One region of the Desulfitobacterium chlororespirans DSM 11544 genome, then DNA from elsewhere that is predicted to be linked to it. Evidence: riboswitches for the same ligand, from Rfam matches in the RefSeq annotation. Region 1 holds a riboswitch; the other holds the start of a gene.
The links. A riboswitch is a leader RNA that binds a small molecule or an ion and turns the genes downstream of it on or off. The one in region 1 is predicted to bind cobalamin.
Positions count from the first base shown of each region.

Region 1 (5,036 bases):
TCATCCGCTACCTTATAACCCAGTTCAGGCAATCTCCCTAAAATGACCATTTCCAAAACCGTAAGGGTCGATAGCTCCACATCCATTTGGGGCAAATAGGACATGAGCTTGATTTTATCCTCCGTACACATGGCGGTAATGCTTTCTTGGCCGTAAAAAATCTCCCCCTCATAATCCAACAGACCGAAAATGGTTTTAAGCAGGGTGGATTTTCCCGCCCCGTTAGGACCAAGGATGACATTAAAGCCTTTGGCAAAGGTAAGATTAAAATTGGCAAACACCTTAAGGGGTGCTTTGCTTTTTTTATAGGTTTTATAGGAGAAACTTAAATTATCTACCCTTAACATCACATACTCCTCATTTTTTTACTGAATATAATGGCAATAAAGAAAGGAATACCAATAACTGAGGTAACCAAGCCGATGGGCAGGATAACCCCTCTGACCATCAGCTTGCTGATGACAAAAGCCAGACCCATGACAAAAGCACCCAACAGCCCTGATAAAGGCATAAAAAATCGTTGATCTTCACCGACCAGCTGACGGGCAATATGGGGGGCGATCAGACCGACGAATCCTATGGTCCCCACAAAGCAGACCGATACGGCAGCCAGCAAAGAGCTTACGAAAATAACCATTCTCCGCACTTTGGCCGTATCGACACCGATACTTCTGGCTTTGGTATCATCCAGGGTCATTGCGGTCAGTTTCCAGGCATTTTTGAACAAAACCAAAAAACACACTATCAGCACCACAAGGACAATAAAAAATTTGCCCCAGGTGGTTTTCAATAAGCTGCCGAAATTCCAGAAGATTAAACTTTGCAGTTTATCCTCGTCGGCGACATACTGCAAGATCATGGTCAGAGAGTTAAACAAGAAATTTAACGCTACCCCAAAAAGAATGATGGCCGTTTTATTGATTTGTCTCTGCCTGGAAAAGGTATAGATGGCCACTGCCACCAAAAGGGCAAAGGCGAAAGCATTGACCGTCACAGCCAGGGTTTCCGGGACCTTCAGCACATTAGCGTTCAAAATCAATCCCATGGCCGCTCCGAAGGAAGCGGCGGCGGAAATTCCCAGGGTATAAGGACTGGCGATGGGATTGCGCAGGATGGTTTGCAATTCACAGCCGCTGATACCTAAGGATGCACCCACCACGATGGCCATAAGAGCCATGGGTAAACGGATATCCCTGATGATCATGGAGTTATGTCCATCCCCTTCTCCCGTGAGCAGCACCCGCAATACTTCACTAATCGCTATGGAAGAGGAACCGATGGAAATATTCAGGACCACTAAAACGATCATTGCTAGTGAAAAGCTCATAATCAAAAAGATTCTTCTCTTGATCAGCTGATTATATAATTTGCGGTTGGCATTTTCTTCATGCTTAATCTTGATTCACTCCTTAGCCTTTCTTGGCTGAAATCAGCTCAAACCGGCATCCAAAAGGGCTGCGGATCGTTGGCGCCAACTTTCCGAAGCCCTTTGCCGTTTTTATTTTTTTAAGGAAGTACTGTTTTCAAGGCCCGTAAACCAGGTGCTGATATCGCTGTCCACCAGCATAAATTTATCGAAAAATTCATCAAGGACCACCTCCGGATCAAGGTCTGCGAATTCTTCAGGATAGAAGAGCTTGGCCATCTTCAGACAAGGATAAAAGGCATAAATGGAACGGCTGGTTGAATGGGCAAATTCATAGACCTTGTTATTTTTAACCGCCTGCAAATTGCTCCAGCCGGTTCTGTTGATAATATCGTACTGTGGGGGTTCTTTCTTTTTATTAAGGCTGTCCAGCCAACCGTCATTGACACCGCTGAGAATGATATAATCCGGATCAGCTTTGATGACATACTCGGGATCAAGGGTATTGCTGCTTCCTCCCGCGGATGCCTTATCTAAAAGCACGGCATCGGCAATATTGTCACCGCCGGCAATAGCAATGGGCAGACCCCACCCGGAAACGCTGGTTCCTGTGCTCCCGAAGACCTCGGAGTAGCCTGACTTTTCATAATAAACCGTGGGCTTATCCTGACGCTGGGCAAGATTCTTGGCAGTAATGAGTCCATACTGCTTATCCATGAACGCCACGACTTCGGCGGCTTTTTCTTCTTCCTGGAATATCTTGCCCAAGAGCTTCATGGTCTCCTGAACCGACTTATCTAATTTTTTGCCGGGTACATCGATGAGCACGATATCGATTCCTGCCGCCGCAAGCTGATCTTCTATTTCCAAGGCATATTTATGGGCAGCCATGGCTGAGTTGACGATGAGAACATCGGGATTCATGGACAGCACCATTTCCAGGTCAAAGGGCGCGTTATGATCGGAGATCTGGCCTATATGCTGGGTATAGTCCCTAACCAGGGGCTTATACAGCTGGGCATATTTTTGAATGCCACCGCCGCCGTCCTGTCCGGAAGCAACCAGCATTGAAAAGGCCTCCTTCCCTTTCAGCGGTATAATATAGTCGATGACATCCATGGTGCTGATAGCATAGGAGGAAATAGGCAGGTCAATGGTTACCTCTCTGCCTTTGACATCCTTTATGGTTATAGAACTTGTCGTCTCTTTTTTAACGGGCATGGTATCCTTATTCAGAGGGGATATTACATTCGCGCTCCCCTCTTCAGCAGCGACATAGCCGTATTGAACAGGATCTTGACCGGCTTCCTTTAAAGCCGCGGCCACCCCATTGATAATCCCCTTACTGGTCAGTGTCGCACCGGCAACCACATCCACATCCAGGGACTGAGCTTCAATAATACGCTGGGGTATTTTCTCGATGGCGATGCCGCCAACATCCTCAGTTTCCGTATTTTCGCCTACAGTAATCTTCGTGATTTTTCCTTCCTTATCCACGTCCGCTGTCACTTCAAGATCCCCGTGATAACCGGGCGCTTTCGCCGTGTAAGTCCCGGCTGCAACTGCTTTTTCAGCAGGTGGGTTTTCCGCCGGTTTGTTGGCAGCTGCTGAATTGCAGCCCCCCAGGAGCACCATCATGACGATGACCAATAAAGCAGCTGTTTTTTGTCTATAGCTTTTCTCCATTGTTCTCCACCTTTCTTTCTGACTTCTTCTCGTTTGAGCATCCAAGCTTCTGCCCTGGTTTCTTACGTCTTCCGCTTGATTTTGGGCAAAGAAAATAAACCACCCTCCCCTCCGGAAAATGAATTGTAGTTTTATCAACAGGCAGGTCTCCTGGCTCGCGCCTTTATTTATCGCCTTCCCAGTCTTCGCCAGTGGCATGAAGATAAATAAATCTTTAACGGCGCTTACAGTAACGGGGGTTGCTCAGGATTTGCACCTGATTCCCTTTTCATTACTTACGTAAACCTGTCAATAGTTTCTTATTCAGCTTTAAACAACCAAACTATATCCCTTTATCGCTGAAACCAGTCTCGTTCAATTGACCAGTGGTTAGGTCGATATAAGGCTTAATATCAAGTACAGGAGTATTATCCAACATATCCACTCCTTCGAAAAACAAGCGGTTACCCTCTCTTTTCCTGAACCGGACTATGGACAGGCCGATGCCGTTGGGCCGGTTGGGAGATCGTGTGGAAAACACACCCATGACCTGATTGTTTCTGCGGGAAAGGGTCGTCAGCTTATATCCCGGGGATTTATGAAAATAAAACAAAATGGCCCCATAGCCCCCTGCTTGGATATCGGCAATACCTTCCTGGTATTCTTCGAGAACTTCAATAACAGCCATCGTTTCTCCCGAAAGAGTGCTTTGCCTGGGGGCGTCGCCCTTTTCCTTATAAGGAGACCGGATATATCCGATCGGTTTCATTAAGATCTCCACTGACTTCTCCTCCTCAGACCGTCTTTTTACCTGTGCCTGCGTTCATAATCGGCGATATTATCCAGCATTTTATATAAAATCCGCCTGGCGGTTTCCCGCTCCTCCTCTGTAAAATCTTTGGCCAGAATTCGGTTCAATCCTTTAAACACTTCATGAAATTCCTCTTCAAAATCCCTTGCTTTTGCTGTAACATAGACAATTTTTTTACGGCCGTCTTTAGGATCTTCTTCCCTGTATACATAACCTTCTTCTTCAAGCTTTTTCAAGGCTCTCGCTGTGTTTGCCTTATCGATATTGAGTAGTTCGCTTAGCTCTTCCTGGGTTATGCCATCGTAATTAAACAGCAATTGGGTCAAAAATGCCCATTGTCCCTGTCCGATGTTATAGTCTTTGATATTTCTGCCGATATAGGTCTGACTATAACGATCGATGGCTGAAATAGCCTTGATCAGTGATTTTCTTTTGTCTATACGCTCGTTCATGCTCTTCCCTTTGCTTATGTAGTTAGTAGTTCTGAATAACTAGTTGCGAAAGCAACGAATTATTCCTAATAAATTTACTTTATTTGATGCTTTTCAACACACGTTATTAATATGCTATACTATTCAATCAAATCTGTCAATCATCCTATTCAAGGAATATGACTTTTTCTATAACAACAATGGGCGGGTCGTACATGACAAGAGTTGAGGAGACCATCCCACTGAGAAAAAGATTGAATCCTACTTTACCCGATAAGAGATCCACGCTGCCAGCCGCCCTACGGTTCTCATGAGGATAATCCGCGCCAGCGCCGATGTAAACCTACCGAATTTACGGTATAAAATATTAAATAAAAAATAAGATTTGCGCTGGGCCTTATGTTCCGGCCTACGGCGCCATATATTGGGAAAGGAATAAAACTCAAAGTAGATCCATAGATAGCCCTTATCTAATTCCTCTGCCGTCATTCCCTTGGGCTGAAAGACCACATGAGCAGTATTGTACTTTGACAGCTCATGATCGAGTATGCGGCCTTCCTCTTTCATCCGGCCATGCAACTCTGTGCCGGGATAGGGAGTGAGAATATGAGAAGTTAAGGTTTCAATTTTGTTCCTGACCAGCCAATCCAGTGTTCTCTGAAAAACATCCGGTTCATCCCCGTCCAGACCAAAGACCATGCTGGCATTGATCATAATGCCCCGGCTGTGAATTTCCGTGATAATCTTTTCATACTTCTCGAAC
Region 1 is NZ_FRDN01000006.1:332,802-337,837, reverse strand. It holds gene BUA14_RS09935 (ABC transporter ATP-binding protein) at 1-347, opposite strand, end outside; gene BUA14_RS09930 (FecCD family ABC transporter permease) at 347-1,327, opposite strand; gene BUA14_RS09925 (ABC transporter substrate-binding protein) at 1,499-3,052, opposite strand; cobalamin riboswitch at 3,176-3,356, opposite strand; gene tsaA (tRNA (N6-threonylcarbamoyladenosine(37)-N6)-methyltransferase TrmO) at 3,375-3,812, opposite strand; gene BUA14_RS09915 (MarR family winged helix-turn-helix transcriptional regulator) at 3,839-4,294, opposite strand; gene BUA14_RS09910 (B12-binding domain-containing radical SAM protein) at 4,535-5,036, opposite strand, start outside.

Region 2 (5,036 bases), on a different contig from region 1:
TCGTCTGTCGGTGTCGGCCTTGGCCAGTTCTCTGGAGGCCCGGACAGCTTCAAGATCGCTTTCGACAGTATCGCTTTGAGGAGCAAGGGCCACTTCCTCAGCCCAAGCCAGCTCTTGAGCTGTACTGGGCTCTGCCATGGTCTGGGGGTAAGCAAAGAAGGCAGTGGCGAAAAATCCCAAGGATAGAATAGAAACGGAAAGTTTATTGATAAATTTTTTCATAAAGTTCTCCTTTCAAAGCAAACGATTCAAAAGTAAAAGACAACCCATCACAATCTGACAGGTTGTCCTCAGTATAAGATAATTTTTTCACGATGTCCTTAGAGGAAATTTGGTTCTATCACCAGGTTTTATTAAGGCGTGGAATTATTTTCCGCTCAAGAGAAATTGCGGTACGCCTAATTTGGGATGATGAACTTGAACTAAATCCGTTTTATAGACCTGGGTTAACGTTTCTTCCCGGAGCACGTCTTCTTTTTTACCCCAGGTAACGATTTCCCCTTGATCGAGCAGGAGAATCCGGTCGCAATACTGAGCCGCTATATTTAAGTCGTGCAGGACCATAATCACAGTGATGCCCAACTCGTCATGCCACTGGCGGACATGATCCATGACTAAGCATTGGTGGCCAATATCCAAATAGGTGGTGGGTTCATCCAGGATGAGTATCCGGGGTTCTTGAGCCATAGCCCGGGCCAGAGAAACCAGTTGGCGCTGACCGCCGCTTAGGGTGCTGACTTTTTGGGAGCGTTTAGGCCCAAGATTGAGTTTAACGAGTATGTTCTCCACCACAGCCCTGTCATGGGAGCTCAGGTCGGCAAAGGGTTTTAACCAGGGATAGCGCCCCATGGATACGATCTGCTCTACGGTAAAGGGCAGGGCAGGGGTACCCTCCTGCTCCAGAACGGCAATTTGGCGGGCCAGCTCTTTTGAGGTATGGGAGGAAAGTGGTCTGTCCATCAACAGAACCTTACCGGAACTAGGAGGCTGAAGGCCGCTGATGGTACGGATCAGAGTCGATTTACCGCTGCCATTGGGGCCGATAATGCCAAACATATCTCCCTGGCTGATGGCAAAGGAAAGGTTCCGCAACACAGCAAAGGAGCCATAATGTTGATTAAGGTTCTGAATCTCGAACAGGTTCATCCTAACCCCTCCTTAAACCACTTTTTAACAGATATGCGAAAAAGGGTGCGCCCACAAAGGCTGTAATCGCTCCGATGGGAATCTCCTGAGATTGGAGCAGGGTTCTGGCCATGGTATCCGACCACAAAAGGAAGATTGCTCCCGCTAAAGTAGACACCGGCAAGAGGATTCGGTGGTCAGGTCCCACGAGGAGGCGCATGAGATGGGGAATGATCAGGCCGACAAAGGCGATGATCCCCACCATGGAGACTGCGGCCGTGGCCAATAACGAACCGACGATGAGAATGGCAATTTTCTTGCGCTCCACGTTGATTCCCAGGTGAGTTGCTGCTCTTTCCCCTAAAGCGATGACATTCAGCTCCCGGCTTTGCAAGAGAAGATAAGCCAAGCCGAGCAGAAAATAAGGGAGAAGGATCAGGACATTCTGCCAGCTGCTGTTGGCGAGACTGCCCATCATCCAGAAAATAATCTGCTGCATCTGCTCGCCGGAAACGGCAATCAGAAGAGAGAGAAAAGCGCTCAACAAAGCCTGCACTACCACACCGGCCAGGATTAAGGTTTCCCGCTCAAACTGACCATGCTGTCTGGATAAAGAGAAGACAAAGGCCAGAGAAATAAGCCCTCCGGCAAAGGCGAAGAGAGGCAGGGCCGATTGACCGAAGAAAGAAAAGCTGCGAAAAAAAAGGATAGCGGAGGCGGCGCCAATGGCAGCTCCGGAAGAGACCCCCAAGATATAGGGATCAGCCAAAGGATTGCGCAGAATCCCTTGAAAGGCCACTCCCGAGGTTGCCAGCATGGCCCCAACGATGAGGGCTAAAAAGACCCGGGGCAGGCGCAGATTCCAAACGATGGATTCCTGGGCTGAGGACCAGCTGTGGTCAAAGCTCAAAAAAGGCAGATGGTTTAAAATGATCTTCCAGGTCAGATGAAAAGGCAGGGAGACGGAGCCGGTCATCACACAGATGACAACGGAAAGAAGCAGGAGCAGGGATAAGCCCAAAATCCAGGGTATGCTTTTGGGGAAAGTTCGGGAATTCATCTTTATGTTATCCTCCTTAACTTCAGTCAATAAGCTCTCTCCCCATACGGATGATAAGACCACCCTTGCCAAGGGCTGAAGAGTCAGAAACGCTCCGGATAAAGGGCTTTAGCGATGGTCTCCAAGCCGTCGACGATCCGGGGACCGGAGCGGGTCACCATATCGCTGTCCAGATCGTAAATCCGGTCATTGCTGACAGCATCGATGGCTTGCCAAGCCGGACGGCCGGCGATGGTGGCCTTCACATTATCCATGTAGTAGGAGTAGGTGCTCAGGATGACCTGAGGGTTCTTCTCAATCACCTGCTCCTCGCTGTATTGTGCCCAATCTTGAACATCACTTGCGATATTGATGCCACCTGCTTTGGTGATGAGTTCGTTAAGAAAGGTTCCTGCACCGGCGGTAAAAAGACCTGGATCCACTTCAATCCATACCCTGACCCGAGCAGATTCCTTGATGGCCTCTACTTTATCGGCAATGGCTTGTTCCTTTGCTTTCATTCCCTGGAGCACAGCCTGGGCCCGTTCCTGAGTATTGGTAATGTATCCCAGTTTTTCGATGGTTTGATAGGTGCTTTCCAGACTTTGGGGGTTTAAATGAGCTACAGGTATCCCCAAGCTGCGCAGAGAGTTAACAAAGCTGTCCTTATGCATTCCTGTCAGGACCAAATCCGGTTTGAGCTCAATGAGCTGCTCCATATTGGGGTTTAAACTGTCTTCAAAAATATATTCTGCGTTCCCCTGAATACCCACCGGATAATTATCGTACACAGTTAAGCCGATCAGCTTGCGATCCAGGCCCAGGGCGCTTAAGATCTCTGTGGAGGGCGGGGCCAGACAGATAATGCGTTGAGGTTCTTTTTCCAGAGTGGTGGCCACACCCGTATCATCTGTGTAGGTTAAAGGGTAGCTTGCAGCCTGGATGGTATCTTGCCCGGAGGGCGCTTCAGGAGGAGCGGCACCTTGCTGTGGGGATGAATTGCAGCCGCTGAGCAAAAGTAAGGTCACCCATAGGGTTATCAGCAGGGTGAGTGCCTGTTTTTTTCTATTCATTTTTGTGCTCCTTTCGAGTTGGGGTGGAAAGATCAAGAAAAACCTTTTATCGCCAGGATAAAAGGTTTTTGCTGCATTAGTGAATTCTTGCAGCGCCTCTATCCTGTCCTCGAGGAAGGTCGCTGATGATTAGGCAGGTTCCTGACTAAAAGTGATCACTCACTCAATTCACAGTGGCGGGACCGTGCCGGAATTGAACCGGCTTCCCTTTTAACTCTCTCCCGAAAGGATTGAGTACCTAATTCTATTGTATTGAATTAAGACAATTATAAGGCATTCGTCCGGTAATGCCAAGGTTTGTTTAGTGCCTGCTTTCCTGGTGATTAAAGAATGGTTTTCAGCAACCGCGTAAATACTAAGGACGAAGATTCGATAGCACTGTCGGAAAGTATAAACTTGCGTTATCTGCTTTCTAAGCATAAGTGCAACCAGCGGCTTCGCCTCACTGGGGTTATAAATCAAAGGCTCGGTGAAGTCGGGTTTTCTTTAAAAATTCACGGCAGGGGGATGTAAGCATGAAAGATATGCTCAAGAAGGGTTTAGCCTTGGGGTTAGGTTTCGCTGTGGTGAGCAAAGAACAAATTGAGAAGGTTGTGGATGAATTGGTAAAGAAAGGAGAGCTGTCCGCCAATGAATCCAAGGAATTAATGAATGAGTTGATCCAAAAAGGCGAGGATCAGCAGAATGAGATTCAGGTCAAGCTTAAGGAACAAGTGCAAAAAATCCTGGCGGAGCTTAACCTTCCTACCAAAGCAGACATCGAAAGGCTGGAAAACCGCATCGCTCAATTGGAAAACGGGACCCATGATTAGCAGAAAAATTCGTCATGTTCATCGCTATCAAGAAGTAGCCACGGTATTGGCCCGTAATGGATTCAGCCTCATCCTGGAAGAGATGGGGCTTATTAATTTTATCTCTTTTTCCAGGCGGATCCGGAGGCGGGAGGAAGCAGTGGATCCCATAACTCTCGGTCAGCGCCTGCGTAACGCCTTAGAGGAGTTGGGACCTACTTATGTCAAGATTGGACAAATAGCCAGCACCCGGCCGGATATTATTCCCGATTACCTCATTACGGAACTGGAAAAATTGCAGGACCAAGTTCCGCCCTTTTCTTTTGCCGAAGTCAGTCAAATTATTGAAGCCGAGTTGGGGGCCCTGCCTCAGGATATTTTCCAGCATTTTGAGGAAGAGCCACTGGCCGCAGCCTCTATTGGCCAAGTTCACCGTGCCGTTCTCCAATCAGGGGAAAGTGTTGCGGTAAAAATCCAGCGTCCCCGTATTGCCCAGAAGATCGAAACGGATCTGGAAATACTTTTGGATTTGGCTGCTTTGGCGGAAAAGCGTATGGATTGGGCAGCCCTGTATCATGTGCGGGATATGGTGGAGGAATTCGCCAATTCCTTGCGCAATGAATTAAACTATGAAATTGAAGGCAATAATGCGGAACGAATCAGAAAGCAATTTCAAGGGGATTCCTCCATTCACATTCCCAAGGTCTATAAAGAGTACTCCACCAAAAAAGTTTTGACTTTGGAATACATTCAGGGAGTCAAGCTCAGCCAATTCCAGACTCTTGAGGCCCTGGGTTATAATCGGAAGGAACTGGCAGAAAATCTGATTAAAGCGATGTTCAAGCAAATCTTAATCGAGGGGTTTTTTCATGGGGATCCTCATCCGGGCAATATCTTCGTTTTGCCCCAACAGGTGATTTCCTTAATCGATTTTGGCATGATCGGCAGGCTTTCTGCTGATATGAAGGATCATTTTGCTTCACTGGTCATCGGGATGATGCGGCGGAA
Region 2 is NZ_FRDN01000015.1:74,742-79,777, forward strand. It holds gene BUA14_RS21750 (C40 family peptidase) at 1-222, opposite strand, end outside; gene BUA14_RS21755 (ABC transporter ATP-binding protein) at 367-1,146, opposite strand; gene BUA14_RS21760 (FecCD family ABC transporter permease) at 1,148-2,185, opposite strand; gene BUA14_RS21765 (ABC transporter substrate-binding protein) at 2,269-3,237, opposite strand; cobalamin riboswitch at 3,353-3,494, opposite strand; gene BUA14_RS21775 (phasin family protein) at 3,753-4,049, shown strand; gene BUA14_RS21780 (ABC1 kinase family protein) at 4,042-5,036, shown strand, end outside.
Region 2: another riboswitch for cobalamin. It lies ahead of BUA14_RS21765 (ABC transporter substrate-binding protein); the one in region 1 lies ahead of BUA14_RS09925 (ABC transporter substrate-binding protein).